2 regions of the Mesorhizobium sp. M0195 genome follow, and region 1 is predicted to be linked to the other one. Evidence: riboswitches for the same ligand, from Rfam matches in the RefSeq annotation. Region 1 holds a riboswitch; the other holds the start of a gene.

Region 1 (4,156 bases):
ACAACATTCTGACCTTGCAACGATCCCATGGATCACCTCTCTGCTCCCGGCCGCCGGACCATCCAGGCGCGCTCATCGATAAGGACAGCGCAGGTGGGTGGAAATCATCGGTGCCAGGCGGAAATATTTTTCAGGTGACAGCAGGGCTCGCGCACGGCCCTGTTCGGAGCAGCAACGGCAGAGGCGCGTCGGTTTTGTATTCAGTTTCATTACCTCGGGGGTAATCGACCAGCGTGCAAGGTCTCGGCAAACTGCTCCCATCAAGCCGGTTGTCCGGCTTCGACCACCAGGGAGACAGCCATGACCGCCTGCGCCGTCGCGCATATGCACCAGGTCACGCCAGGGCCGCAGATCGTCGAGTACCTGCACAAGATCGATGCCACGCTGGAGCCGTTTGGCGGGCGCTTCATCGTGCATGGCAGCGAGGTGGAAGTCGTTGAAAACACCTGGCCGGGCCACCTCGTCATGATCGAATTTCCAGACATGCAGCAGGCGCGCGCATGGTACCGCTCGCCCGCCTATCAGGAGATCTTGCCGCTGCGCACCGAGAATTCTCAGTCCGACGTGGTCCTGGTCGATGGCGTCCAGCACCCGCATAAGGCCACCGACGTTCTCGAATAAGGGGACGATCTGGGACGATTGGCTCTTATCGTTTCAGCAGAAACACCGCCTGCTGGCCGAAAAAATTCCAGAACCACCACGGCATCGAGAAGCCGATCCGCTGGCCATTGGCGTCGAGCGCGGTCGCCTTTTCCACCGTCGCGCCAAGCTCGTCGCACAGATTGACGAAATCGCGAATGGTGCAGAAATGGATGTTGGGGGTGTCATACCAGGAATAGGGCAGGTCCTTGGTCACCGGCATGCGGCCGTTGAACAGTAGCGAAAAGCGCACCCGCCAGTGGCCGAAATTCGGGAATGAGACGATGGCGCGGTTGCCGATCCTGAGCAGTTCGTCGAGCACTAATTTCGGATTGCGGGTCGCCTGCAAGGTCTGCGACAAAACGACGAAGTCGAAGCCCTTATCGGGATAGAATTGGAGATCCTTGTCGGCATCGCCCTGGATGACCGACAGGCCGCGCGCCACGCATTCGTTGACGCCGCGCTGCGACAGTTCCAGCCCGCGACCGTCGACCTTCTTGGTCGCCTGCAGCAATTCGAGCAGCAGGCCGTCGCCGGAACCGACGTCCAGCACCCGCGACTGCGGCGGGATGAGATCGGCGACGACCTCGAGGTCGACGCGCTGGGCGCGGTTGACGCTCATGGGCTCGCCTTCTGCCTGGCGCATGATCCTGATCCGAAAAGTCTGCAACTTTTCGGAGTCATGCGCCGATGCCTGGCGCATGATCCTGATCCGAACAGCCTGCAGCTTTTCGGGGTCATGCGCCGAGCCCTCTGGCCCGCGCCGCCGAGGCGATGAAGCCTTTGATGGCGGCGAACAGTTCCGGCTCGTCGAGCAGGAAGGCGTCGTGGCCACGGTCGGTTTCGATCTCGACGAACGATACCGAGGCGCCGGCCGCGTTCAGCGCGTGCACGACCGAGCGGCTCTCCTCGGTTGGGAACAGCCAGTCGCTGGTGAACGAAACCAGGCAGAAGCGCGTCTTGGTGCCGGCGAACGCATCGGCCAGCCGGCCGCCATGGTCGGCGGCGAGATCGAAATAGTCCATCGCCCGCGTCATGTAGAGATAGGAGTTGGCATCGAAGCGATCGACGAAGGTCATGCCCTGATGGCGCAGATAGCTCTCGATCTGGAAGTCGGCATCGAAGCCGAAGGTCAGCGCTTCGCGGTCCTGCAGGTTGCGGCCGAACTTGCGGTGCAGCGCTGCTTCCGACAGATAGGTGATGTGAGCGGCCATGCGCGCCACCGCCAGCCCCTTTTCCGGCCGCTTGCCGTGCTCGAAATATTTGCCGCCATGCCAGTCCGGGTCGGCCATCACTGCCTGCCTGCCGACCTCGTGGAAAGCGATGTTCTGCGAAGAATGGCGGGCGCCGGTGGCGATCGGCAGCGCCGAGAAGACGCGCTCGGGATAGCTCGAGGCCCATTGCAGCACCTGCATGCCGCCCATCGAGCCGCCCAGCACGCTGAACAGCTGTTCGATGCCGAAATGCTCGACCAGCATCAGCTGCGCGCGCACCATGTCGCGGATGGTGATGATCGGCAGGTCGAGCCCGTAGGGCTTGGCGGTGGCGGGATTGGTCGAGGCGGGGCCGGTGGAGCCGAGACAGCCGCCGATGACGTTGGACGAGATGACGAAGAAACGATCGGTGTCGATGATCTTGCCGGGGCCGATCAGCACTTCCCACCAGCCCGGCTTGCCGGTCACCGGATTGGTGTTGGCGACATGCTGGTCGCCGGTCAGCGCATGGCAGACGAGGATCGCGTTGGAGCGCTCGTCGTTGAGCGTGCCATAGGTCTGGTAGGCGATCTGGAACGGCGACAGCAGCGTGCCGGCGTCGAGCTTGAGCGGCTTGTCGGCGCCGAAACGCAACACCGGGCTCGACGGCTGGTCGGCCTCGTTGTTGGTTTTTCGCGCGCGCAAAGCGACCATCACATCTCCTTGCCCGGCCTTCAGTTGTCCACCGCCGGTCTGGGCAACAACCAGCCAGGGCAACAAAAAACCGGCCATGCCTTCGCAAAGCCGGTTACAAGATGCAAGCGGCCCTTTAGCAAGTTGTTTAACGTGGCTGCAAGCCGACCGGCCAAATCACCACGGAACTTTCGCTGCTCTTCTAGGACCGACGCATGGCTTCGTCAACGGCAAGTTCTTGATCCCGATTTACCGCCCCTCGACATTCCGGGCCACGGCTTGTATTTCCGCTGCGGCCTCCGGATGGAGGCACTCTCGACGGATTTCATGGAATGAGCCAGATACCGGATCAGACACGTCCAAGGCCCCGCGCCGGCATCATGGATATCGAAGCCTATGTGCCCGGCAAGAGCACGGCGCCTGAAGGTGTCGCCAAGGTCCATAAATTGTCGTCAAATGAGAACCCGCTCGGCCCTTCGCCAAAGGCGATAGAGGCCGCGCGCGCGGTCGCCGACAAGCTCGCGGTCTATCCCGACGGCAGCGCCAGGCGCCTGAGGGAAGCGATCGCCGAGGTGCACGGGCTCAACCCGGCGAACATCGTCTGTTCCAATGGCTCCGACGAGATTCTGGGCCTGCTGGCGCAGACCTACCTCGCACCCGGCGACGAAGCGATCATCACCGAACACGGCTTCATGGTCTACAAGATCTACATACAATCGGCCGGTGCCGTCCCGGTGACGGTCAAGGAGACCGATGAACGCGCCGATGTCGATGCAATCCTTGCCGCGGTGACGCCGCGTACCAGGATCATCTTCCTTGCCAATCCCAACAATCCAACCGGCACCTACGTGCCGTTCCAGGAGGTGCGCCGCCTGCATGCCGGCCTGCCGCGAAACGTGCTTCTGGTGCTGGATGCCGCTTACGCCGAATATGTCCGGCGCAACGACTATGAAGCCGGCGTCGAGTTGGTGGGCAGCGCGGAAAACGTGGTCATGACCCGCACTTTCTCTAAATTGGGCCTGGGCGGGGCGCGGATCGGCTGGATGTATGCGCCAACGCATATCATCGACGCGATCAACCGCGTGCGCGGGCCTTTCAACGTCAATGCGACTGCTATCGAGGCCGGTATCGCGGCGATCCGCGACCGTGCCCACATCGAACGCAGCGTCGCGCACAACGAGACCTGGCTGGCCTGGCTGAGCGAGCAATTAAGCGGGCTCGGGCTGCGGGTGACGCCGAGCGTCGGCAATTTCATCCTCATCCACTTTCCCGAGGACAAAAAGCATTCGGCAGCGGCCGCCGACGACTACCTCAGTGCGCGCGGCTACATATTGCGGCGCGTTTCCGGCTACGGCTTTCCGAACGCGCTGCGCATGAGCATCGGCACCGAAGAGGCCAACCGCGGCGTTGTCGCCGCACTCGCGACATTCCTGAAAAGCTAGAACACCATGACCTCACCGATGTTCGAAAAGATCGCGCTGGTCGGCATCGGCCTGATCGGCTCGTCGCTGGCCCGCGTCATCCGCCGTGAGGGCCTCGCCGGCCAAGTCGCGATTTCGACGCGCAGCGAAGCGACGCTGGCGCGGGCGAGCCTACTCGCCCTCGGCGACACCTACACGACGGATGCGAAA
Region 2 (4,156 bases), on a different contig from region 1:
GTCGCACACCATTGGCAATCTCGAGCATCACCACTTCAAATACTCGGCCTTCCGCCAGCCGGGCGACGTGCATGTGCACATGTTCGGCACGGCGACGCTGTCCTTCGCCGACGGCATCAGGACCGAGGCCGGTGACGTATTCGAAATCGAGGCGCAGGATTTCGGCCTGCCGCTGCGCAACCCGCTTGAAATCGAGCAGCCGGTGAAGGTGGCGGTGAAGGCGCTTTGAGGCGTCGATGACAGCGTGATCTCCCCCCTCGTGGGGGAGATTGGCAGTTCCAAACTCATCGCGCGGCGCGGAAATGCTTGGACAGTTTCAGGCCCTGCGCCTGATAGTTCGAGCCGAGATCTGTGCCGTAGAGTGCCTGCGGCCGTTTCAGCATATGCTCGTAGACCAACCGTCCGACGATCTGGCCGTGGTCGAGGATGAACGGCACTTCGTGGCTACGCACCTCGAGCACCGCCCGGCTGCCGGTGCCGCCCGACGCCGAATGGCCGAAACCCGGGTCGAAGAAACCGGCATAATGGACGCGGAACTCGCCGACCAGCGGGTCGAAAGGCGTCATTTCGGCGGCGTAGAGTGGCGGCACATGCACCGCCTCGCGCGACACCAGAATATAGAATTCGTCCGGATCGAGCACCAGCTCGCCGGCACCGCTCTTGTAGAGCGGCTCCCAGAAATCGACGACATCCTGCGCGGCGCGCTTGTCGACGTCGACCAGGCCGGTGTGGTGCTTGCCGCGATAGCCGACCAGCCCGTCCTTGTCGCCGTCGAGATCGATCGACAGCGCGATTCCCCCGCCTGAGATGTTGGGTGGTTCGGTGGCGACCAACATTTCGGCGCGGTGCAACTCGTGCAGCTCGCTTTCCGACAAGAGCGCATTGCCGGTGCGGAACCTGATCTGCGACAGCCGCGAGCCGGTCCGCACGATGATCGGGAAAGTGCGCGGGCTGACCTCCAGATAGAGCGGGCCTTCATAGCCGGCGGCGATCTTGTCGAACTCGTGGCCACGGTCGGTCATTACCCGGGTGAAGATATCGAGCCGTCCAGTCGAGCTTTTCGGGTTGGCGGAGGCGGAAATATGGGCGGGCAGCGCCAGGCTTTCGAGCAGCGGCACGATGTAGACGCAGCCGGTTTCCAGCACCGCACCTTCGGCGAGGTTGATCTCGTGCAGCTTCAGCCGGTTGAGCTTGTCGACAACCCTGTGGTCCGGGCCGGGCAAGAAGGAAGCACGCACTCGCCATGCCTTGTCGCCGAGCCTGAGGTCAAGGCTGGCCGGCTGGATCTGATCGGCATCGAGCATGCGCGGCGACTTCAGCGCGCCCGTCTGGAACAGCGCGGAAATATCCTGATCGGGAAGAATGCCTGTCTGCCGCAAGGGTCTGGCTCCGTTCGAACGCCGGGCGAGGTCTTGTTCTGTCGCAGGTCCGACCGTGGACGCCTTTGGCACCTGCTTGGTACAATCCTCTTAATCATGCCGGCAATTGACGCAAGCGTGGCGCGGGTCTAAAGCTCGTTATCCCGTGGTGATTTGGCCGGTCGGCTTGCAGCCACGTTAAACAAGTCGCTAAAGGACCGTCGGCCGCAAGGCCATATGGACCGGTTGCGACTTTCGCGGCCGGTTTTTTGTTGTTTGGACCAATTTTGGTGTTTGGATGGAATGATGACCAAGAAGCGCGACTGGAAGCCTCAGACCGCACTCGTGCATGCCGGGACGCTGCGTTCCGGCTTCGGCGAGACCTCCGAGGCGATGTATCTCACCCAAGGCTATATCTACGAGACGGCGCAAGCGGCGGAGGCCCGCTTCAAGGGCGAGGAGCCGGGCTTCATCTATTCGCGCTATGCCAATCCGACGGTCGACATGTTTGAGAAACGCATGTGCGCGCTGGAAGGAGCCGAGGACGCGCGCGCCACGGCATCCGGCATGGCGGCGGTGACGGCAGCACTGCTGTGTAGCGCCAAGGCGGGCGACCATATCGTAGCGGCCCGCGCGCTGTTCGGCTCCTGCCGCTGGGTGATCGAGACGCTGGCGCCGAAATACGGCATTGAGGCAACGCTGGTCGACGGCACCGACATCGCCAATTGGGAAAAGGCGGTCAAGCCAAACACCAAACTGTTTTTCCTGGAAAGCCCTACCAATCCAACGCTGGAGGTAGTCGACATTGCCGCCGTGGCGGCACTTGCCAATTCGATCGGCGCCAGGCTGATCGTCGATAATGTCTTCGCTACGCCCTTGCAGCAGAAACCCCTGCAGCTCGGCGCCCACATCGTCGTCTATTCGGCCACGAAGCATATTGACGGCCAGGGGCGTTGTCTTGGCGGCATCGTTCTGTCGGACAAGAAATGGATCGACGAGAATCTGCATGACTATTTCCGCCACACCGGCCCCAGCCTCTCGCCCTTCAATGCCTGGACGCTGCTGAAAGGCCTGGAGACGCTGCCGCTACGCGTACGCCAGCAGACGGAAAGTGCCGGCCGCATCGCGGATTTCCTGGCCGAGCGCCCGCAAATCGCCCGCGTCATCTATCCCGGCCGCGCCGACCACCCGCAAGCGGCCGTGGTCAAGAAGCAGATGTCGGGCGGCTCGACGCTGATTTGCTTTGATGTGAAGGGCGGCAAGCAGGCGGCCTTTGCCTTCCAGAACACACTCGACGTCGTGCTGATTTCCAACAATCTCGGCGACGCCAAGAGCCTGATCACCCATCCGGCGACGACCACACACAAGAACTTGACTGATGAAGCCCGCGCCGAGCTCGGCATCGGACCGGGAACGCTCAGGCTGTCAGTCGGCCTTGAGGACGCCGACGACCTGCTCGAAGACATCGAGCAGGCACTGAGAGTTGCCGGATAAGGGCTGGCCGAACAGAGGCAGCGGGGACGTGCCGATCAGGCGCCGGACGGGGTCTCTTCCAGCTCCGCGACAGTCTTCGTCTGGATAGTCATCACGTTGCCGCGCCAGTCGATGGCGCCGCTCAGCCATCCGCGCGCCCAAATGACGGGAAGCATCAGGTCTCGTGCCATCATCGCCGGGATCGTGCGCGGCGACAGGTGCCATCCCTTGGCCGAGGCCAAGGCGCATTCCGGCAGGTAGGCCGCGACCAGCACGGCGACGGCGGTTGCCGGCAGGCTGACGCCGGCGTCAGCCGCGGCGATCAGTGCAAGCACCAGCGGCGGTGCCGCTCCGATCAGGATTTCGGGGGCAAAGAACAGTGCAAAGGTGACGCGGCGCAGCCGCGCCCAGCGCGCCTGCCGCGACCAGATCTCGCCAAGCGTGCGCCGGCCGAGCGGCTGTTCGAAGGGAGAGGCGACAAGATTGACCCGTAGTCCGAGCCCATTGACCAGCTTGGTCGCGGCGGCGTCCTCGGCGATCTCGGCGGCAAGCGCGCGGATGCCGCCATTGGCATCGAGCATTGGCTTGTTCCACAACATGCTCTTACCCTGGGCGAAGCCGAGGCCGAGCGCCTCTCCAGCGTACTGCCAGCGTGCCTGCAGCGTGTTGAGAAAGGCGCATTCGACCTCCCCCCAGAAGCCGTCCGGCCGCGAGCCGATTGGCGTCGAGCAGACGAGGCCGGTGTCATGCCGCCACGCCGCCATCAGGTGCTGGACGTAGTCGCTCGGCATAAGCACATTGGAATCGGCAAGGATGACCCAGCGATAACGCGCCGCCTCCCAACCCTTCACGCAATTGTTGAGTTTTGGATTGCCGCTGATGCGGTCGTCACCGACCAGAAGGCGGGCGCGAATAGCTGGAAAGCGCGCCATTGCGGCGGTGATCGGCTTGACCACCGGGTCGTCGGCATGGGCGACACAGAAGATGAGTTCGTAGCGCGGCCAGTCGAGTGAGAAGGCGCGCTCCAGCGTCTCTTCGGCAAACGGCTCGACGCCGCGCGCCGGGATGACGATCGATACCGGCGGCGCGTTGGCCGCGGGCGGTGCAATACTGGCTGGTCGCTTCAGCTTCTGCGAAGCTAACAGGATGCTGGCGAGATTTGAAAGAAGGAGGGCTATGGAAAGGAGGGCGGCTGCGAATGTCGGTTCCATCGAGATCTGGTCGCTCCAGAAATGCCGGCCGCATGACAGCCGTTTTCAACAATTCGACAGAACGCTGAGTCGTCCGGCACAAGCCTGCACACCATCATTGTCATGTGTCACTCA

Evidence for each region. A riboswitch is a leader RNA that binds a small molecule or an ion and turns the genes downstream of it on or off. The one in region 1 is predicted to bind S-adenosylmethionine.
Region 2: linked by a shared signal. The riboswitch ahead of NKJ12_RS08955 (O-succinylhomoserine sulfhydrylase) and the one ahead of metX (homoserine O-acetyltransferase MetX) in region 1 are both predicted to bind S-adenosylmethionine.

Annotation. Positions count from the first base shown of each region.
Region 1 is NZ_JAMYSV010000009.1:129,342-133,497, forward strand. Features, by position in the region: gene NKJ12_RS19100 (SDR family NAD(P)-dependent oxidoreductase) at 1-29, opposite strand, end outside; gene NKJ12_RS19105 (DUF1330 domain-containing protein) at 301-621, shown strand; gene metW (methionine biosynthesis protein MetW) at 647-1,261, opposite strand; gene metX (homoserine O-acetyltransferase MetX) at 1,377-2,546, opposite strand; SAM riboswitch at 2,642-2,719, opposite strand; gene hisC (histidinol-phosphate transaminase) at 2,858-3,967, shown strand; gene NKJ12_RS19125 (prephenate/arogenate dehydrogenase family protein) at 3,974-4,156, shown strand, end outside.
Region 2 is NZ_JAMYSV010000003.1:147,468-151,623, forward strand. Features, by position in the region: gene araD1 (AraD1 family protein) at 1-229, shown strand, start outside; gene NKJ12_RS08950 (2'-deoxycytidine 5'-triphosphate deaminase) at 285-1,379, opposite strand; SAM riboswitch at 1,515-1,592, shown strand; gene NKJ12_RS08955 (O-succinylhomoserine sulfhydrylase) at 1,662-2,852, shown strand; gene NKJ12_RS08960 (ceramide glucosyltransferase) at 2,888-4,042, opposite strand.